Regions from separate parts of the Mesorhizobium hunchu genome, predicted to be linked through region 1. Evidence: predicted binding sites of a transcription regulator. Region 1 holds the regulator's gene; each other region holds the start of a gene.
What was found. The regulator LexA, encoded in region 1, represses DNA repair genes until DNA is damaged. The targets are predictions, from matches to a motif close to TGTTCNNNNTGTGTTCNG.

Region 2: the regulator LexA is predicted to act here: its motif matches at 3,814-3,831, upstream of ABMA46_RS16115 (YifB family Mg chelatase-like AAA ATPase).
Region 3: the regulator LexA is predicted to act here: its motif matches at 3,507-3,524, upstream of ABMA46_RS04375 (PA0069 family radical SAM protein).
Region 4: the regulator LexA is predicted to act here: its motif matches at 3,395-3,412, upstream of ABMA46_RS17330 (ATP-dependent helicase).

Annotation. Positions count from the first base shown of each region.
Region 1 covers NZ_JBEBMG010000005.1:114,274-119,918, reverse strand. Annotated here, with positions in the region: gene gltX (glutamate--tRNA ligase) at 1-406, opposite strand, end outside; gene ABMA46_RS10970 (ComEC/Rec2 family competence protein) at 510-2,978, shown strand; gene lexA (transcriptional repressor LexA) at 3,219-3,941, opposite strand; gene ABMA46_RS10960 (molybdopterin molybdotransferase MoeA) at 4,101-5,315, opposite strand; gene moaC (cyclic pyranopterin monophosphate synthase MoaC) at 5,315-5,645, opposite strand, start outside.
Region 2 covers NZ_JBEBMG010000009.1:84,966-90,610, forward strand. Annotated here, with positions in the region: gene ABMA46_RS16095 (GtrA family protein) at 1-852, opposite strand, end outside; gene ABMA46_RS16100 (GtrA family protein) at 931-1,338, opposite strand; gene ABMA46_RS16105 (glycosyltransferase family 2 protein) at 1,335-2,543, opposite strand; gene gshB (glutathione synthase) at 2,728-3,669, shown strand; gene ABMA46_RS16115 (YifB family Mg chelatase-like AAA ATPase) at 3,921-5,453, shown strand; gene ABMA46_RS16120 (hypothetical protein) at 5,455-5,645, shown strand, end outside.
Region 3 covers NZ_JBEBMG010000002.1:176,906-182,550, forward strand. Annotated here, with positions in the region: gene ABMA46_RS04360 (aldehyde dehydrogenase family protein) at 1-2,326, shown strand, start outside; gene ABMA46_RS04365 (ArsC family reductase) at 2,560-2,913, shown strand; gene ABMA46_RS04370 (glycosyltransferase family protein) at 2,944-3,447, opposite strand; gene ABMA46_RS04375 (PA0069 family radical SAM protein) at 3,599-4,753, shown strand; gene ABMA46_RS04380 (ribonuclease HII) at 4,898-5,569, shown strand.
Region 4 covers NZ_JBEBMG010000010.1:140,252-145,896, reverse strand. Annotated here, with positions in the region: gene ABMA46_RS17335 (TetR/AcrR family transcriptional regulator) at 1-226, opposite strand, end outside; gene ABMA46_RS17330 (ATP-dependent helicase) at 460-3,354, opposite strand; gene ABMA46_RS17325 (hypothetical protein) at 3,519-4,031, shown strand; gene ABMA46_RS17320 (glutathione S-transferase family protein) at 4,175-4,813, shown strand; gene ABMA46_RS17315 (DsbA family protein) at 4,909-5,568, opposite strand.

The DNA of each region.
Region 1 (5,645 bases):
GCGCTTCGGAAGGGTCGCGATCACGCCACTGGCCGTTGTAGCGCGGCGGCCGACCCTCGGCCCGGGCTTTTTCGCGCATGGCGTCGAGCTCGGCTGGCGTCTCGTAGGCGTAATAGGCCTTGCCGAGGCGTACCAGTTCCTCGGCCACCTCGCGATGGCGCGCGGCGCGGCCGAACTGCGAGATCGCGTCGCCGTCCCAGGTCAGGCCGAGCCAGGTCAATCCGTCGAGGATGGCGGCCGTGGCCGCGTCGGTGGAGCGCTCGCGGTCGGTATCCTCGATCCTGAGCAGCATCTTGCCACCGGTGTGTCTGGCGTAGAGCCAGTTGAACAGCGCCGTGCGCGCGCCGCCTATGTGAAGGAAGCCGGTGGGCGAGGGGGCAAAGCGGGTGACAACCTGATCGGACATGGAACTCCCCGGCCGGCGGGTGATGAAGGAAGGGACTTGCGGACTTTTCCGCAGCGCGCGTTCATGTAGCATAGGAGGTCGAGGGCGCAAGGGGCATGGCCGGATGACGGGGCGGGGCCGAAGCGCGGACGCACAAGCGCGCGGGGCGCAGGCGCTCAGCGAACGCACCCTGTTTGCGCCCGGAAAGCCTGGCGACGCCTTGCCGGAGGCTGTGCCGGGCGCGCGACCGGCAAGTCCTTCGTCTGAAAAGCCTGCATCGCCCGAACCGCTGCGTCCGCCGGACGTCGGCATTGTCGGCCGCCTTGTCCGCCGGCGGCGCGGTTTTTCTCTCGTCGCACTGGTAGCCGCCGCAGGCCGGGACGCGGAACTGGAACTGGACCGTGGCCTCGCCTTCCTGCTGGTTCCCGTGTTCCTGGCCGCAGGTGCGGTCTTCTATTTTTCGCTCTCGTTGGAGCCAGGATGGTTTCGTCCTCTGGCCGTTGCATCAGCGCTGGCCCTGCTTGCCGTCGCGACCGCGCACCGTCGAGCCATCCATCTCGCCTGCATGGCAGCCTTTCTCGTTGCGGCGGGACTTCTGCTTGCAAAATTCGAGACGTGGCGCGCGGCCGGGACCACGTTGGGAGCGGAGATTTCGACGCATGTCACCGGTCGCGTCGTTTCGATCGACGATCTGGCAAGCGGGCGCGTCCGGTTAACCTTGGACGTCATATCTACGGCGCGGCCGAAGCTGCGCTACCAGCCGCAGCGCATCCGGCTTTCGGCACGCGCCGTGGGCGGTGGGATCGTGCCCGGTGCGACCGTCACGGGCTATGCGCGCCTGCTGCCGCCGACCGGGCCGGTTCGCCCCGAAGGGTATGATTTTTCCTTCGAAAGCTATTTTGGCGGACTCGGCGCCAGCGGCTTTTTTCTCGGCACTCCCAAGCCCGTGGCCGGGAAGCCGGTGCCGCTTCGCGCGCGCGCCTGGGCGGCAGTCGAAGACTTCAGGGACATCGTCGCCGACCGCGTCCGCTCCAGCATCGGCGGCCCGGAAGGCGAGATTGCGGCGGCGCTGATCGTGGGCGTGCGCGCCGGCATTCCCGACGCGATCAACGAGGCCATGCGCAAGACCGGCATCTATCACATCATCTCGATATCGGGCCTGCATATGGCGCTGGTCGCCGGCACGGTGATGGCGCTGATGCGCGGGGCGTTCGCGCTTTTCCCGGGATTCTCGTCGCGCCGCCCGGTCAAGAAATACGCCGCAGCGGCAGCGCTCTTCGCCATCGCCGCCTATCTGCTGATTTCCGGAATCGTCGTTGCCGCCGAGCGCAGCTTCATCATGCTGGCGGTGATGCTGCTGGCCGTCCTGTTCGACCGTGCCGCGCTGACCATGCGCAATCTAGCGATCTCGGCGATCATCGTCATCGTGGCCTCCCCGCATGAGGTCGTCGGACCGAGTTTCCAGATGTCGTTCGCGGCCACCGCAGCACTGGTCGGCGCCTATGCGGCGTGGGCGAACCGCAACGCGGGAAGGACGTCGGGGCCGCCGCCGCAGCGATCGGCGTCGGCGCGTGTCGCTCGCAAACTCGCCGGCGGCGTCGGCGGAGCCGCGATGACCTCGATCGTGGCCGGCTGCGCGACCACGCTCTACGCCGTATGGCATTTCCAGCGGGTCGCCCCGCTCAGTCTCTTCGCCAATCTGGCGGTCATGCCCATCACTTCGCTGATCGTCATGCCCTTCGCCGTGTTCAGCGCGATCCTGATGCCGTTCGGCCTCGACTATCCGTTCCTGTGGGTCATGGGGAAGGGGCTTGCCGCCATGATCGCCATCTCCGAAGCGATCGCCGCGCATTCGCCGCTCGACGGCGTCGGTCTGATCTCGGGGCGATCGGTGCTGTTCGTCACCGTTGCGCTGATAGTCGGCACGATGGCGACGACAAGGTTGAGAATGGCCGCCTTGCCCTTCGCCCTGGCCGGACTGATGACCATCCATCAGGTGCGCCTGCCGGATGCTCTGGTCTCCGAGGACGCGCGACTGGTCGCCCTGCCTATAGGCGGCGGCGAACTGGCGGCGAGCCGCAACAGGCCGAACGAATTCACCATCGACAACTGGCGGCGTGCCCTCGACGCCGAAGCTGTCGTCCTGCCTGAAAAACCGATGGGGGAAGATGCGCGGTTTGCATTCGACAGTCCGCTGGACCTGCCCTCGGGAACCCCGTTCCTGTGCGGGGATGACCTGTGCCTGGCGCGCCATGCTTCGGGCGCCATCGTGGCGACGGCGCGAACGGCGAAAGCGGCCCGGCGGGCCTGCGCCTATGCTTCGCTCATCGTCATTGCCGACGCCACCGCGCGAGATCCGTGCCATGACACGCTGGTCGCCGTCATCACGGCGCGCGACCTCGCACGACGGGGAAGCGCAGCGATCTACTTCGCTAAAGCTGCGGATACGCAGCCGACGATTCTCTTCGCCGTCGAACAAGACTATCGCCCCTGGCACATGCAGCGGAAATTCTCGCGCGAGGCACGAGGTCTTGGCCCGTATCAGCCTCGAAGACCTTATCAGCAGAGCAAGAGCCGGAAGCGGAGCAGGTAAGCCAGCTTTTGCGTCATCCCGTTTTTCCGGGAGGCGCGGGTTTCATCCGTAACCATGGACGTCTTGTGAAGCGATGGTTATTTCAAGCCAGCCATGGCCTACAATCTTCCGGACTGGATTCCGGCTTTCGGCTCTCGCCCGGAGCCTGCCCTTGGGCTTGCCGGAGGCAAGACCCCGGGGGTGCTCGGCGGCGTTCGGGATGACGCTGTGCGCGCTTCCTGTTGCCGCAGGGTTCTCTTCTCAATACCGCCGGATCAGCCCCACCAGCTTGCCACGCACGCTGACGCGGTCGGGCCCGAAGATGCGGGTCTCGTAAGCGGGGTTGGCCGCCTCCAGCGCAATCGAGTCGCCCTTGCGGCGGAAGCGCTTCAACGTCGCTTCCTCGTCATCGACGATGGCGACGACGATCTCGCCGGGCGTCGCCGTATTCGCGTTTCTGATGATGACCGTATCGCCGTCGAAGATGCCGGCCTCGATCATCGAATCGCCTTTGACCTCAAGGGCATAATGCTCGCCGCTGTGGATCATGTCGGGCGGCACGGAGATGGAATGGGTGCGGTTCTCGATCGCAGCGATCGGCACGCCGGCGGCGATGCGGCCCATGACCGGGATCGAGACCGATGCACTGTCGGCATCGTCATTGCTGGCAGCCTGTAGCCGTGCCGGTTCCTTTGCCGCCGGCCGACCCAGGCCGCCCTGGATAACCCCCGGCGAGAATTTCCTGGCGGCGTTCAGCCCTGGCGCCATGGAGTCCGGCAGCTTGACGATTTCCATCGCGCGCGCCCGATTGGGCAGGCGGCGAATGAAGCCGCGCTCCTCAAGCGCCGTGATCAGGCGATGGATGCCGGACTTCGAAGCGAGGTCCAGCGCCTCCTTCATCTCGTCGAAGGAAGGCGGGATGCCGGTCTCTTTCAACCGCTCGTGGATGAAGAGAAGAAGTTCGTGCTGCTTGCGCGTCAACATCGGCGGCCCCCAGTGATCTCGAAGCGGACAGGGTCGAAACAGAATCGGAAAACAAACCCGGAACAAACACTATCTGTTCCAGTTGTGTTCCGCAACCTTTTAAAGTTTAATGAATTCGTTGACGCTTTGTTCAGGCTGCCGCCAGGGCCAGCTCTCCGGTTATGCCGGATGGCGCAGCATCAATACCCGGCAGTTATCTCCGGCAACGGAGGGAGGAGCGTGCGGTTCGCGCACGATCAGGCCGTTGGCGTCGGCAAGCGTCTTCAGCATGGAGGAGTCCTGTACACCGAACGGGGTGGCGGTCAGGCCTTCCGGTTCCTTGCGGACGACGGCTCGAATATAGTCCTGCCGGTGGTCATTCGCCGCCATCGATGCGGCCAGCCGTGCCTCGCGCACATCCTGCATGAACGGGCGTCCGGCGAGCCGGGCCAGCAGGGGCTTCAGGAAGAGCTGCGAGCAGACGAGGCTGGCAACGGGGTTGCCCGGCAGGCCGATGCAGCGCGTCTCGCCCATGCGCCCGAACATCAGCGGCTTGCCGGGGCGCATGGCGATCTTCCAGAAGTCGAGCGTCATACCTTCGCCGGTCAGCACGTCGTGGACGAGATCGTGATCGCCGACGGACGCGCCGCCGAGGGTGACAATGACATGCGCGCCGGCGTCCACCGCCTTGCGCACGAGGGCGGCGATGGCGTCGTTGCGGTCGGCCGCTATGCCGAGGTCGAGCGCGCGTGCGCCCACCGACCGGGCGGCGGCCGCGACACCGTAGGCGTTGGACGAGATGATCTGGTCCGGGCCGAGTGTGCTTCCCGGCGGCAGCAATTCGTCGCCCGTGGCGATGATGGCGACGAGCGGCTGGCCGACGACCGGAACGGCAGGGTGGTTGCCCGACGCGGCCAGCGACAGCGCGGCGGGATCGAGCAGCCGGCCTTTTTCCAGCAGAACGTCGCCTTCGCGGAAATCGAGCCCGGCGCGGCGCACATGCCGGTTGGCATCCGTCGGTTCCAAGACCTCGATGCGGCCATCTCCGAGATCGCGGACGTTCTCCTGGATGACGATCGTGTCGGCGCCTGCGGGCAAGGGCGCTCCGGTGAAGACCCGCACGGCCTGTCCCCGCATAATGGTTCCCGAGAAGCCACGGCCCGCGGGAGCGGCGCCGATGACCGAGAGCCGGGAGGGAACGGCGGAGACGTCGGCGCTGCGCACCGCGTAACCGTCCATCGCCGAAGCGTCGAAAGGCGGCTGCCTGCGCAGCGCCACGAGCGGCTCGGCCAGCACGCGGGAATAGCCTTCGTGCAACGGTACGGTCTCGGCGGGCAGCGGAGCAGCGTCTTCCAGCAGGAGGCTGAGCGCCTCGGCGACCGGCACCAGCGCCATCAGTCGGCTTTCCCAGTCGGGGGCGCGGTGTAGTCGCCGGATTTTCCGCCCGATTTTTCCAGCAGGCGGATGCCTGAAATGACCATGCCGCGATCCACCGCCTTGGCCATGTCGTAGATGGTCAGGCAGGCGACGGAGGCGGCCGTCAGCGCTTCCATCTCGACGCCGGTCTTGCCGTTGACGCGCGCCAGTGCCGTAACCTTCAGGCCCGGCAGCCCGTCGTCCGGCTCGATGTCGACCGACACCTTGGTCAGGAGCAGCGGATGGCAGAGCGGGACGAGTTCATGCGTCTTCTTCGCTGCCATGATGCCGGCGATGCGGGCCGCGCCG
Region 2 (5,645 bases), on a different contig from region 1:
GAGGCCGCCCGCCGTGCCGAGCGCGAACTGTACGACCGAATAGGCGTCGCAGGCGGGTTGCCCCCAGCCGGAAGGCGGCACGGTGGCAACGAAGACAAGGGCGGAAATGCCGGCGAAACCAAGGCCGTAATCGCGGGCCACGGTTCTTTCGCCGTCGCCGCCGAAGGCAAGAAGCCCCGCCACGCCGAGACCTGCCGCCGCCACGTAGGGCGCGGTTTCCATGCCGATGGCCAATGAAAGCGCGACCGCGACACCGGCGCCGAACGCTGCCCCCCGCCGCTCCGGTGCGGAAAGCAGGAGACTTAGGCCGGCCATCGTGAGCATGATCTGGATGTTGTGGTGATCGAGCGCGCCAGCGCTGTAGATGCCCAGGAAATACAGCGCCGTCGCGCCGAGGACGAACGCCGGCAGCGCTGCACGCGCGCCGCCGAAATGGCGGGCAGCGCGCAGGGTGAAAAACAGCGTCAGGGCGAAAAGCAGCGCCGGCCAGACGATCGCGGCGATCGTCTCGGCCGTGGCGACACCGGCGCCCAGGGACCGGGCAAGCAGGATCAGGCCGGCAATCGGAGCGTCGACCAGCCGCGACCAGTGCATGATGAACCCGCCTTCGGCTCCCATGCGGTACTGGTGGAGATCGAACCAGCCCTGCCCGGCGAGAAGGTCGCGCACCTCCACCAGCCTCAGCATGCTGTCATTGTCGCCGCGCGGGCTGGTCAGGGTGGGAAAGCCGTTGACGGCCTGGACCGCGACGGAAAGCAGGGCGGCGACGAGCGCGAGGATGAGGTCGCGCCGCCAGGTCGAGGCCGTCGGAGTGGAAGCCTGCCTCGATGCGGAAGCCGAAATGCTTGTCATCACGGGTAGTCCTGAAGATCTGGGCTTCGTTGCTGAAAACCGAGACTACGCGCAGCCGCTCAAAAAACCGTAAAACCGTTAGATCGCTTTCCCGGCAGGAAAGACCCAACACAGCGACCCGATATAGCTGACAGCGCTGACCGCGACTGTCATGACCGCCGATATGGCCAAAGGCGGCAGGCCGAATCCCGCTGCGGCCACGTGCGCGACCAGTCCGGAAAAAACCGCGCAGCCCACCTGCAGGATGAAATAGCGGGGCAGGGCGTGCGCATGGCTGTGCAGGCCCCCGAACGTCCAGCCCCGTTGCGCCGCATAGGCGCACAGGAAGGTCGCGACATAAGCGATGACGCTGCCGGCGAATGGCGAAAGGCCTGCGCTGATGAGCAGCCAGCCCAGCATAAAAAGCATGCCGGCTGCCGCAACGCCAACCACCACGAAGCGGACGAGACGCGACGTGACGAAGCGGCTTGCGGCCTCTTTGCTCATTGCCGCCCCGCCGTCTCACGCTTCAGGGGGATTTCCAGCACGCCGAGCAGGAAAGCGGAGAAAAAGGCCTGGAACGAGATCACCACGAGGCTGAGGCCGAGGACGACGATGCGGGGGATTTCCGAATTGTCCAGCGGGCCGAAGCCCAGCGATGCCCAGCGGGCTATGGCATAGCCGAAGAAGAGCATGCCGGCGGTGAACAAAAGCCCCGCATTGGCTGCGAGCCTGTCGGTGTTGAGATAGCCCGACAGCCAGGTCGAGCGGCGGTTGTCGGGCAGAATGCCGGTCATATGGGCATAGTGGCGCGAGATGGCGCCGAAAGTGATCAATTGCACGCCTGTAATGACCGCGAAGCAGGCAGCGACGAATGTGTTCAGGTCGAGCGATAAATTGTTGATGACCCGAAGCGGACCGAAAACGAGAAGGGCCGCGAATACTAAGCCCATGCCGGCGAGCGCCGTGCCGGGAATGAAGAAAAGCCAGCGCGGATTGTACATCAGCAGGAATTTGAGATGCCGCCAGCCGTCGCGCCAGGTGCGCAGGTGCGGCGCGCGGCTGCGCCCGTCGGGCTTCAGCGTGGTCGGCACTTCCTCGATGCGCAGCCCCGCAAGTGCGGCACGGACGACCATTTCGCTCGCGAATTCCATGCCGCTGGTGCGCAGGTCGAGCGCACGGATGGAATCCGCCCTGAAACCGCGCAACCCGCAATGGAAGTCGCCCGTGTCGATCCGGTAGAACAGCCGCCCGATGAAGCTCAGCACCGGATTGCCGAGATAGCGATGCAAGGGCGGCATGGCGCCTTCGTCGATGCCTCCCTTGAAACGGTTGCCCATGACGAGGTCCGCGCCGGATCGCAGTCTTTCGACGAAGGCCTCCAGTGCCGAGAAGTCATAGCTGTCGTCGGCGTCGCCCATGATGACATAGCGACCGCGCGCCGCCGCGATGCCGCCCAGCAATGCAGCGCCGTAGCCTTTCTGCGCCACGGGGACCACGCGCGCGCCGAGCGCTTCGGCGATTTCCTGTGAGCCGTCGGTCGAGCCGTTGTCGGCGATCAGCACTTCGCCGGCGATCCCCGCGCGTTTCAGGAAGGCCTGTGCCTTGCCGATGCAGAGAGCGAGCGTCTCGGCCTCGTTGAGGCAAGGCATCAGGACGGTGAGTTCCATCACTGCGGCGGTGCGGCGGTTGAGCTTGGTGACGGCATTCATGCGTTTCACTCCACGGGTGCAGCTGTCCCGAAAGCGGTGGCCTTCCAGATTTCATAAAGGCAAGCAGTTTAAGAAATTGATGATGCGATCACATATGTTGTCTGTACCCGTCCGGTTCGCAACGGCACGATTGGCATCGTCTCGCCGATTCTGTAGATGATTTCCCACCGCTTCGGAGAACTTCATGGCCCTCGACATCGCCGTCCAGATGGATCACGTCTCCACCGTCAACATCATGGGCGACACGACGTTCGCGCTCTCGCTGGAGGCGGCGCGGCGCGGTCATCGGCTTTACCATTACACGCCCGACCGTCTGGCGATGCTCGACGGCAAGGTGTTCGCGCGCGTCGAGGAGATGACCGTGCGCGACGAGAAGGGCAACCATTTCTCGCTCGGCGACAAGGTGCGCACGGATCTCTCGCAGATGGACGTCGTCCTGCTGCGCCAGGATCCGCCCTTCGACATGAACTACATCACCACCACGCATCTGCTCGAGCGCATTCATCCGAAGACGCTGGTGGTCAACGACCCGGCATGGGTGCGCAACAGCCCGGAGAAGATCTTCGTCACCGAGTTTCCGGACCTCATGCCGGAAACCCTCATCACCAAGGACGTGGAGGAAGTAGCCGCCTTCCGCCGCGAATATGGCGACATCATCATCAAGCCGCTCTACGGCAACGGCGGGGCCGGCATCTTCCATCTGGCCGAGGCCGACCGCAATCTCGGCTCGCTGCTGGAGATGTTCTCCCAGCTCTTCCGCGAACCCTTCATCGTGCAGCGCTACCTGAAGGACGTGCGCAAGGGTGACAAGCGTATCATCCTGATCGACGGCGAGCCGGTCGGCGCCATCAACCGCGTCCCCGCCGAGACCGAATCGCGCTCGAACATGCATGTCGGCGGCCGCGCCGAGAAATCCGAGCTGACCGAGCGCGAACGCGAGATCTGCGCGCGGATCGGGCCGTCACTGAAGGAGCGTGGGTTCATCCTCGTCGGTATAGACGTGATCGGCGACTGGATGACCGAGATCAACGTCACCTCGCCCACCGGAATCCGCGAGGTCAAGCGCTTCGGCGGCGCCGACATCGCAGCAGCGTTCTGGGACGCGGTGGAGGCCAAGCGGGCCTGATCTACCTCCCGCCAGACGCGCCAGGCGTCTTTTTCGTCATGCCGTGGCCGCCGGTCGGACGGGGCCGCGGACAGATCCGAACGTCTCCCGTTCGTTCCGATCTTTGCAACCGGCTGCAACCGCATCTCTGCCCAGGCGTGTGGTTGTTCATGAAATGTTCTTGATCCGATCACCGATCCGTGCTTGTCTTGCTCGCCGCCGGGTTTCGCGACCGATAGTTGAAGGCGGCCTGTCGGAGACGGGGGCCAACGATGGTTGCGCGGGTTCGCACGGTTGCATTCCAGGGCATAGAGGCCGTTCCGGTCGACGTGCAGGTCATGGTCGCGCCGGGGAAGGTCGGCATGTCGATCGTCGGCCTGCCGGACAAGGCGGTGGCCGAAAGCCGCGAGCGCGTGCAGGCGGCGCTCCACGCCTCCGGCCTGTCGATGCCGTCTAAGAAGGTGACGGTCAATCTCGCGCCCGCCGATCTTCCCAAGGAAGGCAGCCACTACGACTTGCCCATTGCGCTCGGGCTGATGGCTGCGCTCGGCGCCGTGCCGGGCGATGCGCTGGCCGGTTACGTCGTGCTGGGCGAACTGTCCCTGGACGGCACCATTGCCGCCGTGTCCGGCGCGCTGCCGGCAGCGATCGCCGCCAATGCGGAAGGGCGGGGCCTGATCTGCCCGCACGGCTGCGGGCCGGAGGCGGCCTGGGCCGGTGAGGAACTCGATGTGCTCGCGCCGCGCAGCCTGATCGCCGTCGCCAACCATTTCCGCGGCAACCAGGTGCTGTCGCGCCCCGTGGCGGGCGTGCGGCAGGCCGCGCAGAACCTGCCCGACCTCGCCGACATCAAGGGCCAGGAAAGCGCCAAGCGCGCGCTGGAGGTGGCGGCGGCCGGTGGTCATAACCTTCTGATGGTCGGGCCGCCCGGCTCCGGCAAGTCCATGCTGGCGCAGCGCCTGCCGTCGATCCTGCCGCCACTGGCGCCGAAGGAATTGCTCGAAGTCTCGATGATCGCCTCGGTCGCCGGCGAACTGGCGGAGGGCAGACTGACCGACCGGCGGCCCTTCCGCGCGCCGCACCATTCGGCCTCCATGGCGGCGATGGTCGGCGGCGGGCTCAGGGCGCGGCCCGGCGAGGTCTCGCTCGCCCATCACGGCGTGCTGTTCCTCGACGAATTTCCCGAATTCACGCCGCAGACGCTGGATGCGCTGCGCCAGCCGCTGGAAACGGGCGAGTGCATGATCGCCCGCGCCAATCATCGCATCACCTATCCGGCGCGCATCCAGCTCGTCGCGGCGATGAACCCCTGCCGCTGCGGCATGGCCGGCGAGCCGGGCTATCGCTGCGCGCGCGGCGAACGCTGCCGCACCGACTACCAGGCGCGTATCTCCGGCCCGCTACTCGACCGCATCGATCTCAGGGTCGAGGTACCGGCGGTCTCGGCTGCCGATCTGATCCGTCCCGGCCGCGCGGAACCGAGCGCTGCCGTCGCTGCCCGCGTGGCGCGGGCGAGGCAGGTGCAGCGCGAGCGGTTCGAGGAACTGGGCGTGCCGGATGCCGCCACCAATGCGCAGTGCGCGCCGTCGCTGATCGAGCGCATCGCGACGCCCGACGGGGCCGGTCTGTCGCTGCTCGGCGACGCCAGCGACAGGCTGGGATTTTCGGCGCGCGCCTACCATCGCGTGCTGAAGGTCGCGCGCACGCTGGCCGACCTCGACGGCGCCGACACGGTCGGCCGCATCCATGTCGCGGAAGCGATTTCCTCTCGGATGGCCACCGACCGGATGGCACAGGCGGCGTGAAATGTCGGTTGAAGAAGCCGAAATGGAGCAGGATATGACGAATATCGCTAAGGTGCTGTCCGCATTGGCCGATCAAATTGAGAGAGCGCCGATACATCTGGTCGGAGCAAGTATCAATGTGTCGGGAGGAAACGGAGGCTCGGCAACAGGGCTTCGGATTTCGGTATCCGCTGGACCAAAGGGCACTTCAAC
Region 3 (5,645 bases), on a different contig from region 1:
GAGCGACAAGGAAGCCCGCGCCTGGATCAAGGCGCTTGGCGGCGAGACGAAACTGTTCATCGGCGGCCAGTGGAAGAAGGCGAAGTCCGGCGAGAGCTTCGAAACGGCCTCGCCGGCCACCGGCGAAGTGCTGGTGAAGATCGCGCAGGCAGGTGCCGCCGATATTGATGTCGCGGTGAAGGCGGCGGCCAAGGCGCAACCCGGCTGGGCCGCGCTTTCCGGCCACCAGCGGGCGCGCTACCTCTACGCGCTTGCCCGCCTCATCCAGCGCCACAGCCGTCTCTTCGCCGTGCTGGAATCGCTCGACAACGGCAAGCCGATCCGCGAGACGCGCGACATCGACATCCCGCTCGTCGCCCGCCATTTCTATCATCACGCCGGCTGGGCGCAGTTGATGGATAGCGAACTCTCCGACCGCGAGGCGCTCGGCGTCTGCGGCCAGATCATCCCGTGGAATTTCCCGCTGCTGATGCTCGCCTGGAAGATCGCGCCGGCCATCGCGCTCGGCAACACGGTGGTGCTGAAGCCGGCCGAATACACCTCGCTGACCGCACTGCTGTTCGCCGAGATGTGCCGGACGGCGGGGCTGCCGGATGGTGTCGTCAACATCGTCACCGGCGACGGTTCCACCGGCGAGGCCATCGTCAATCATCCCGGCATCGCCAAGATCGCCTTTACCGGCTCGACCGAGGTCGGCAGGAAGATCCGCGAGGCGACGGCAGGATCGGGCAAGAGCCTGACCCTGGAACTCGGCGGCAAGTCGCCCTTCATCGTCTTCGACGACGCCGACCTCGACGCGGCGGTGGAAGGCGTGGTCGACGCCATCTGGTTCAACCAGGGCCAGGTCTGCTGCGCCGGTTCGCGCCTGCTGGTGCAGGAGAGCGTCGCCGATCGCTTCGTCGCCAAGCTGACGGCGCGCATGGAAACATTGCGCGTCGGCGATCCGCTCGACAAGGCGATCGACATCGGCGCCATCGTCCATTCGGTTCAACTGAAGCGCATCCGCGAACTGGTCGATGTTGGTGTGAAAGAAGGGGCTGAACTCCACCAGCCCAAGGCCGCCATGCCCGGCAAAGGCTGCTTCTATCCGCCGACGCTGCTCACCAACGTCCATCCGGCCTCGACCGTGGCGCGGGTGGAAATCTTCGGGCCGGTGCTGGTCTCGACCACCTTCCGCACGCCGTCGGAAGCGGTAGAGCTTGCCAATAACACCGAATACGGCCTGGCCGCTTCCGTGTGGTCCGAAACCCTTTCGCTCGCCCTCGATATCGCGCCGAAGCTGAAATGCGGCGTGGTGTGGGTCAACGGCACCAACATGTTCGACGCCGGGGTCGGCTTCGGCGGCTACAAGGAGTCCGGCTTCGGCCGCGAGGGCGGTCGCGAAGGGCTTGTTGCTTATTCGACGCCGAAATGGCTGGCGAAGGCCAAGCCGATCGTGGAGAAACCTGCCCCGCAACCGAGCGGCGACGTGGTGTCGACGTACTTCATCGACCGCACGGCGAAACTCTACATCGGCGGCAAGCAGGCGCGGCCGGACGGCGGCTATTCGCGGCCGGTCGTCTCGCCTGCCGGCGTGCTGGTCGGCGAAGTCGGCGAGGGCAACCGCAAGGATATCCGCAACGCCGTGGAAGCCGCGCGCAAGGCGACTGGTTGGGCGACCGCCAGCGAGCACAACCGCGCGCAGATCCTCTACTACATAGCCGAGAACCTCGAGGCCCGCGCCGGCGAGTTCGCCGAGCGGCTGGCGGCCATGACCGGCAAGCGCAAATCCGAAACGGCCAAGGAAGTCGCCACCTCCGTCTCGCGGCTGTTTTCCTACGGCGCCTGGGCCGATAAGTTCGAGGGCGCCGTGCACAAGCCGCCGCTGCGCGGCGTGGCGCTGGCCATGAACGAACCATTGGGCATCATCGGCGTCGCCTGCCCGGAAGAGCACGGCCTGCTCGGCTTCGTCTCCACCTTCGCGCCGGCAATCTGCGCCGGCAATCGGGTGGTGGCGATCCCGTCTTCGTCTCAGGCGCTCGCCGCGACGGACTTCTACCAGGTATTGGAGACCTCCGACGTGCCGGCCGGCGTGGTCAACATCGTCACCGGCGACCGCGCAGCGCTGGCGCTGGAGCTTGCGAAGCACGAGGAGGTCGACGGCGTCTGGTGGTTCGGTAACGCCGCCGGCGCCGGCAAGGTCGAGAAGGCGTCCGCCGGCAACCTCAAGCAGGTGTGGGCCGAGACCGTCAGCCGCGACTGGTATTCGCCCGTGCAAGGCGAGGGCAGGGAGTTTCTGACCCGCGCCACGCAGGTCAAGAACATCTGGGTGCCTTATGGAGAGTAGGTTCCTCTCACCGTAGGCGGGTATCTAATATCGCAGCGCACCCCCACCCCTAACCCCTCCCCACAAGGGGGAGGGGGACTTAGCGGTAGACGCGCCGCATCTGCTTAAGCGATTTTGACCGAAACGTCGGTGTCGGCGTCCCCCTCCCCCTTGTGGGGAGGGGTTAGGGGTGGGGGTGCGCGACAGTCCCGAATCGAATATCCAGTATCGATACTAATCCAAGGAAGCCTCCCTTGCTCGTCACCATCTACGGCATTCCGAACTGCGACACGATGAAGAAGGCGCGCGCCTGGCTGGACGGCCACGGCGTCGCCTATGCCTTCCACGATTACCGTGCCTCGGGGCTGGAGCCGGAGACGTTGGACAAATGGGTGGAACGGCTCGGCTGGGAGGTCCTGCTCAACAAGGCGAGCACCAGCTTCCGTGCGTTGCCGGAGAGGGACCGGCAGGGTATCGACGCCGCCAGGGCCAAGGCGTTGATGATCGCCAACCCCACCATGATCAAGCGCCCGGTCCTCGATTTTGACGGCAGGCTGCTGGTCGGGTTCAAGCCCGAAATCTACGCCGGGGCCTTTCCCGGCGCATAGCCGGTTGCGGCAAGACAGCTTCGCTGTCGTCTATCGCCGCTCTGCCGGCCAGATTTCGGCCGGCAGGGCCCTCATCGCCAGCCCGCGCGCCAGCGCTTCGGCTGTGTCGGCCTTTTTCGCCAGGCTGGACGCTTGGCGTTTGGAAATCAGCAGGCCCTGCGCCAGCGCGCTGTAGCGCTTGAAGGCACGCGCCAGGAACGGCGTGCGTCCGGCGCGGGCGCGCGAGAACCGCGCCGGCATGGTGAAACGCGCCGCATGGGCGGCAGCCTCGTCGCCCCAGCCGTCGACCAGCCGCGCGCCGGGCTCCAGCACGAGCAGCCAGTCGCCCTTGGCCTGGGCGATCGCAGCGCTTAGTTCACCCGTCACCAGCGTGCATCCCGTGTGATCGGCCACGCGCCGCGTCGCGTCGGTCGAGCAGCGGTCGAGGACGACGACGTCGCGCACCACCCCCTCCACCGCACCGCCCACCAGCGTCGCCAGCGTGCGCGCCAGGGCTTCCTCGTCGTTGCGGGTCTCGATCAGGACGCTCAGCATCATACGCCGCATAACCGAAACGGCGCGGCCACGCCAGCGGGACGGCATTTCCGATAGATTGTTCTTGATTTGTTCCATCCACGCGAATAGGAATAATTTCATGAACAAAGCGATTCGACATGGCGCCGACAGCCCCTTCGAGAGGGCCAAGATGGAACAGATCGTGCGCGCGGACATTGCAGCTTTCGGAGCAGGACGCGCCGACATGGCCAATGCGATGATAGAACAGAGCGGGGTACGCGTCCGGCCGGATCGCAATCGCGGCCGGTCGGCGGGCATCAACCCGTCAGGCCGGTTCGAGCCGGTCACCCGTCATGTCTTCGACGATGGCTGGGAGAGCCTGGAAGACCTGCCGCCGTTCAAGACGGAGGTGCAGGTGGAGAAGCCGCGCACCATCATCACGCGCAACACCTCGCCCGACATCTCCTTCGACCGGTCTATCAATCCCTATCGCGGCTGCGAGCACGGTTGCGTCTATTGTTTTGCGCGGCCGACGCATTCCTTCATGGGCCTGTCGCCGGGGCTGGATTTCGAATCGAAGCTGTTTGCCAAACCTGACGCAGCAAGGCTCCTGGACAAGGAACTGTCGAAGGAAGGCTACCAGCCGCGCACCATCGCCATCGGCACCAACACCGACCCCTACCAGCCGGTCGAGCGCCAGTGGCGCATCATGCGCGAGATACTGGAAGTGCTGGAGGCGCGCAGCCATCCCGTCGGCATCGTCACCAAGTCGGCGCTGGTGACGCGCGACATCGATATTCTGTCGCGCATGGCCGAGCGCGGGCTGGCCAAGGTGGCGTTGTCGGTGACGACGCTGGACCGGAAGCTGGCCAGGACGATGGAACCCCGCGCGTCGACCCCGACGAAGCGGCTGGAGGCGATCCGGCAGCTTGCCGATGCCGGTATCCCGGCCTCGGTGATGGTGGCGCCGATCATTCCCGGCCTGACCGACCCGGAGATCGAGCGCATTCTGGATTCCGCGCGTGCTGTCGGCGCGCGCGAGGCCGGCTATGTGCTGCTGCGCCTGCCGCTGGAGGTCGCGCCGATCTTCAAGGACTGGCTGCTGCGTCACTATCCCGACCGCTACAGGCACGTCATGTCGCTGGTGCGCGCCATGCGCGGCGGCAAGGACTACGATTCGGAATGGGGCAAGCGCATGAAGGGCGCCGGTCCCTATGCCTGGCAGATCGGCCGGCGTTTCGAACTGGCGGCCAAGCGCCTCGGCTTCAATCTGGAGCGGCGGACGCTTCGCACCGACCTGTTCGTGCCGCCGGCGAAGAAGAACGAGCAGTTGATGCTGCTGTGAACAGGTGTGCGGCGGGGTTCGCCGCATACCCGATGAAATCCCGTCCGGCCCCTGTCCCCCGGCCCTGACGGTGCCTTCCGGTTGTCACCCCACCCGACCGGAAGGGTCTTGCGGAGAATCGGAGCCGGTGCGAGTCTGCCGCACATGGCTCGCCCGCGTTCCGATTCTCCGCTTCTCTTCGAAATTGTCGAAAAGCCCGATTTCTCGGTGGAGACAAGGGCGATGGCCCAGGGTCTCTGGCCGGTCGCAGGCATGGACGAAGCGGGCAGGGGGCCGCTCGCCGGCCCGGTCGTCGCCGCCGCCGTCGTGCTCGATCCGGCACGCATTCCGGACGGGCTGGACGATTCGAAGCGCCTCACCTTCGACCAGCGCGAGGCGCTGTTCGACAGGATCGTCTCGAGCGCGATCGGCGTCGCGATGGCGTCGGTCTGTGCCGAAGGCATCGACGACATGAACATCCTGCGTGCCAGCCTGGAAGCGATGCGCCGCGCCGCCTGCGGGTTGCCGGTCAGGCCGAAGCTTGCGCTGGCCGACGGCCGCGACGTGCCGCCTGGTCTGCCGTGCGAGGGCAGGGCGCTGGTCAAGGGCGACCAGCGCTCGCAGTCGATCGCTGCCGCCTCGATCGTCGCCAAGGTCATGCGCGACCGCATGATGGCCGGCTGCGGCCGGCTGCATGTCCAGTACGGCTTCGAAGTGCATATGGGCTATGCCACGGTCCGGCATCGCACCGCGATCGACCTGCACGGACCTGTCGCGCGCCTCCATCGCACGTCCTTCGCCCCGTTCAGGCTGGGTGCCGAAAGGGTGGAGGAGTAGATGCTGTCGGCCTGCATCGGCAGATCTACGGCGCCAGGTCGAGGATGACTGCGCCAGATGGGCTCCGATAGGATTT
Region 4 (5,645 bases), on a different contig from region 1:
TCTCGCGCTCAAGTGCGACGATCCCTGCTTCCGCTTCCTCGCGATAGCGGGAAACAAGCGTACGGACCAGGTCCACCTTACTCGGGAAATGATGATGTATGCTGGCCTTGCGAATGCCGACCACGTCGGCGATGTCCGCGTAGCTGAAGCCGTTGTAACCCCCGGCGACAATGAGGGTCTGCGCGCAGTCGAGGATGTTATCGGCAGTTGAGGAGGGGTTTGACATGCGTCTCTATCTATCTACCGATAGGTAGGTAGTCAACGTTTAAAACGAGGTTTCGCCTTTCGTTATCCTGATCAAACGAGCTTGCGAACGCAGAGCCGGGATCCAGTCCGCCACCTTGCCGGAGTTCCGGACTGGATCCCGGATAGCCGTTTCTTCGCTGCGCTCGGCAAGGCTTCCAGGATGACGAAGGATAAGGTCAACGACCAATCGAAAGAGAGGAAGTAGTCGTTTTCTCACACCGCGCTCACGAACCCGTCCAGCACCTTCTTCTGTCCGGCGCGGTCGAAGTCGATGGTCAGCTTGTTCCCCTCGATGCTGGCAATATTCCCGTTGCCGAATTTCTGGTGGAAGACGCGGTCGCCGACGGCGAAGGCAGAGGGAGAGTCGGCTACCGATTTCGCCACCAGCTCGCCCTCGATGGTGCGGCCCTTGACCGAGCCGCGGCCGGCGCCGTAGCCGGAATCCACCTCGCCGTAGCCGATCCGCTCCACCGCGTGGCCGCTGCGCGTGCCCCAGTTGCGGCTCGTGGCCTCGGTGCGGTTGGCCTGCGCGCGCTGCCAGCCGGGCGTGGCGTAGGTGTTGGAGAACGCGCCGCCGCCGGATTGGTCGCCGCTCTGATCGCCTCTGGCTGCGCGGCCGCCGGACGGAGCGCCAACGCTATCGAAGCGCGAGGCGCCGTAGGGGTTCTGGCGGCCGGCGGAGAAACCGCCGCGCCCGCCCGCGAAATTGCCGCCGCCATAGGGGTTGCCGTAGCCGCCGTAGCTGTTGCCGCCCTCGGCCACCTCGACATGCGCCTCCGGCAGTTCGTCGAGGAAGCGCGACGGGATGGTGGATTGCCACAGGCCGTGGATGCGGCGGTTGGAGACGAACCAGAGATGCAGGTTCCTCTTGGCGCGGGTGAGGCCGACATAGGCCAGCCGCCGCTCCTCCTCCAGTCCCGAGCGACCGCCTTCGTCGAGCGCGCGCTGGTGGGGAAACAGGCCTTCCTCCCAGCCGGGCAGGAACACTGTCTCGAATTCGAGGCCCTTGGCCGAATGCAGCGTCATGATCGAGACGGCGTCCATGCCCTCGTTCTGCTCGGCGTCCATCACCAGCGCAACATGTTCCAGGAAGGCGCGCAGGCTCTCGTATTCCTCCATGGAGCGGATCAGTTCCTTGAGGTTCTCCAGCCGCCCGGGCGCCTCGGCGCTGCGGTCGTTCTTCCACATGTCGGTGTAGCCGGACTCCTCCAGGATGGTCTCTGCGAGTTCGGTATGCGGGGTGGTGTCGATCAGGCTTTGCCAGCGGGCGAAGTTGGCGGCGACCTCACGCAGCGCCGCGCGCGGCTTCGGCTTCAACTCGTCGCTTTCCGCGAGGTTGGCGGACGCTTCCAGCATCGGTGCGCCGAGCGCCCGCGCCGTGGCGTGGATCTGGCTGATGGTGGCTTCGCCGAGCCCACGCTTCGGCACGTTGACGATGCGCTCGAAGGCGAGGTCGTCGCCCGCATTGGCGACGACGCGCAGATAGGCCAGCGCGTCGCGGATTTCCTGCCGCTCGTAGAAGCGCGGGCCGCCGATGACGCGGTAGTTCAGGCCGATCTCGATGAAGCGATCCTCGAAGGAGCGCATCTGGAAGGACGCGCGCACCAGGATCGCCATGTCGTTGAGCAGATGGCCCTTGCGCTGGAGGCTCTCGATCTCCTCGCCGACGGCGCGCGCCTCCTCGTCGGAATCCCAGGCGGCGTGGACGTTGACCTTGGCGTCGTCGGGATCGGGCCGGTCGGTGAACAGCGTCTTGCCCAGCCGCCCCTCGTTGTGGGCGATAAGGTGGGAGGCGGCGCCGAGGATATGCGCGGTGGAGCGATAGTTGCGTTCAAGCCGGATGACGGTTGCGCCCGGAAAATCCTTCTCGAAGCGCAGGATGTTGTCCACTTCCGCCCCACGCCAGCCATAGATCGACTGGTCGTCGTCGCCGACGCAGCAGATGTTGACCTTGTTTTCGCTCACGCGCTGTTCCGCGCCTGCCGGCGCGGGCGCTCCGCGGGGGCCTCGCAACGGCTCGGGCGGCCCGTCGGCCGCTCGGCCTTCGGCCGTTGAGCGCCAGTCCCCCTCCCCCTTGAGGGGAGGGTGGCCGGACGAAGTCCGGTCGGGAGGGGTTGCCGCGGCAGTCCTCGACAGTCTGGAGGTGCCTTCTGCGGCAACCCCCTCCGCCCGCGGAGCCTGTCCTCGGGCCGGCCGGAGGCCGGACCCGGGGGCGGGCACCTCCCCCTCAAGGGGGGAGGATCTAGGCCTTTGCGCCAAGAGCCGCAGCCACATGTACTGCGCCGTATTCGTGTCCTGGTACTCGTCCACCAGTATGTATTTGAATTTCTTGTGATACTCGGCCAACACGTCGTGATGCTGGCGGAAGATGCGGATGGGGTGCAGCAGGAGGTCGCCGAAGTCGCAGGCGTTGAGCGTCTTCAGCCGCTCCTGATAGGCGGCGTAGAGTTCGCGGCCCTTGCCGTTGGCGAAGGCGCGCGCGTCGCCCTCCGGGATCTGGTCCGGCCCGAGCCCCTTGTTCTTCCAGCCGTCGATCATCTGCGCGAACTGTTTCGGCGGCCAGCGCTTGTCGTCGATGCCATCGGCCTGGATGAGCTGGCGGATCAGGCGCACGACGTCGTCGGTGTCGAGGATGGTGAAATCGGATTTCAGACCGGCCAGTTCGGCATGCCGGCGCAGCAGCTTCACGCCGATCGAGTGGAAGGTGCCGAGCCACGGCATGCCCTCCACCGCCTCGCCGACCAGATGGCCGATGCGCTGCTTCATCTCGCGCGCGGCCTTGTTGGTGAAGGTCACGGCGAGGATCTGGCTCGGCCACGCCCGGCCGGTGGCAAGGATGTGGGCGATGCGGGTGGTGAGCACGCGCGTCTTGCCGGTGCCGGCGCCGGCCAGCACCAGCACCGGCCCTTCGGTCGTCTCCACCGCCAGCCGCTGCTCGGGATTCAGGCCCTTGAGATAATCGGGCGGCCCGCTCTGGCCCTGCCTCGCGGCCATCGCGCGGGCGGCGATGCCGGACCCGCCGCCGGCATGCGCGGCCGGTCGCGCGCCAGCGCCGCGCGGCGCGTCGTCCTCGTCAAAGAAGGGCATATCGTCTGGAAAGCCGGACATCGCCTGCGAATGTAGTGATTCGGCGACGAAAGGCCAGCGTTGTCGCCGTTTTGTTCCACTGCTGCCGAAGCCTGTCAGGAGCGATCGGCGTGTCCGGTTCACACGAGATCGGTCGAAACCATATCTTGCCGGACTGCAAGACCATTCAACTGCAAGGACTATGAATGATGACGATTTCCCCGTTTCTCACCGCACTCGGGTCCGACGGGCCGCCAGCCGATCAAGCAAAGGATATGGCGCTCTACGGACAGTTCATCGGAAGCTGGGAGATGGACACGGTCCATCATCTCGATGACGGCACGATCGAGACAGCGACCGGGGAAATCCATTTCGGCTGGGTGCTGGAGGGGCGCGCCGTTCAGGACATCTGGATCCGGCCGAAGCGGCCGGCGCCGTCCACCATGTACGGCACGACCTTGCGCGTCTTCGATCCGGCGATCGACGGCTGGCACATCATCTGGAGCGATCCGCTCAACCAGGACTATTCGCGCCAGATCGGCAGGGCCGAGGGCAGGGACATCGTCCAGGTCGGTGAGGATTCGCGCGGCCTGAAAGCACGCTGGCGCTTCACCGAAATCACCACCGACAGTTTCCACTGGATCGGCGAGGAGCGGGTGGCCGACAGCGAACCCTGGCGGATCACCTATGAACATTTCGCCCGCCGGGCGGGTTCCTGACCATCGCCGGTCGTCACCGGCTATTTGACGCCGGCGTCGATCGTCGGCGCTGAAAATAATCCTCGCCATTGTCGGGTTCCCTGCCGGCTCGTTCGTCATCATCTTGAGAAGCCCAGACAGTATCCAGGAAGGGACCCGATCCGATGACGATCACCATCACGGCATTCGAGCGATCGCCTGACGGCGGCAAGGGCTTGGCGCGCGACACGCGCGTTCGCTGGGCGCTGGAGGAGGTGGGGCAACCCTACGAGGTCCGCCTTGTCTCCTTCGCGGATTTGAAGGCGCCCGCCCATCTGGCGATCAATCCCTTCGGCCAGATTCCCACTTATGAGGAAGGGCCGCTCTCGCTGTTCGAGACCGGTTCGATCGTCTTCCATCTTGCCGAAACGCATGACGGCCTGCTGCCGCAGGATCACGACGCCCGCGCCCGCGCCATCACCTGGATGTTCGCCGCGCTCAACACCGTCGAGCCGCCGATCCTCGAACTGGCGGCGGCAAGGATCCAGGAAGGCGACAGGCCCTGGACCGAGCAGCGCCTGCCATTGGTGAAGGACCGCATCCGCGCCCGGCTGGATCGGCTTTCGGCCTGCCTCGGCGCCGCCGTCTGGCTCGACGGCGCCTTCAGCGCGGGCGATCTGATGATGGTTTCGGTGCTGCTGCGACTGAGGATGTCGGGCATTCTGGACGAATACGAGAACTTGTCCGCCTATGTGGCGCGCGGAGAAGCCCGGCCCGCTTATATCCGGGCGTTCGCCGCGCAACTGGCGGTCAATGCGAGGTAATCGATCCGTCCGGCATCCGTCAGGCATGACGACGCAAGCCGATTGTCGTCGCGGGCTCGAGCGAGGCTTCCCGGCGGCAGCTTCGCTTCGCGTCATCACTTGCCCTTGGCGGCGTCTTTCTTGCGGCGGCGCGCTTCCGCCACCGCTTCCTTCATGTCGTTGTAGGTAAGGCCGCCGAACACGACGAAGGATTCGACCAGCCAGGAGGGCGTGCCCTGGAAGCCGATCGTCTCGGCCTGCTGGCCGTTGCGGGCGATCAGCCGGTCGATGTCGGCCTTGTGGACTGTCGCGTCCCTGTCGAGGCGCGCCATGTCGATGCCCGCCTTTGTCAGAACGGCCCTGACCTCCTCGTTGCGCTGGTAGCGCTTGGGCGCCGACATCAGCGCGTCATGCGCCGCCGCGTATCTGTCCTGGTATTTCGCTGCGATGGCCATCCTGGCCGCATATTCGGACACGGGGCCGAACACCGGCCAATCCTTGTAGACGACGCGGACCTTGCCGTCGCTCTTCAGGAGTTTCAGCAGCTCCGGATGGCTCTTGCGGCAGTACGGGCAGTTGTAGTCCATGAACTCGGCGATGGTGATGTCGGGGCTCTTCGCGCCGACCGCGGGCGCATCCGGGTCGTTCAGGACCTGTTCGGGCGTCAGGCCCTCCTCCGCGCCGGAGGGCGCAACACCCAACAGGGCGACGGTTGCCGCCAGCGTGGCCGCGCCGAGCAGGAACCGCCTGCGCTCGCTCGATTGTACGTTTTGCATCTCATGATCTCCAGGGCGGCGTCGGCCGCCTGCTGCCTGTGGGAAACGGGCGCACGGATGGAAATGTCCGCGCGCAA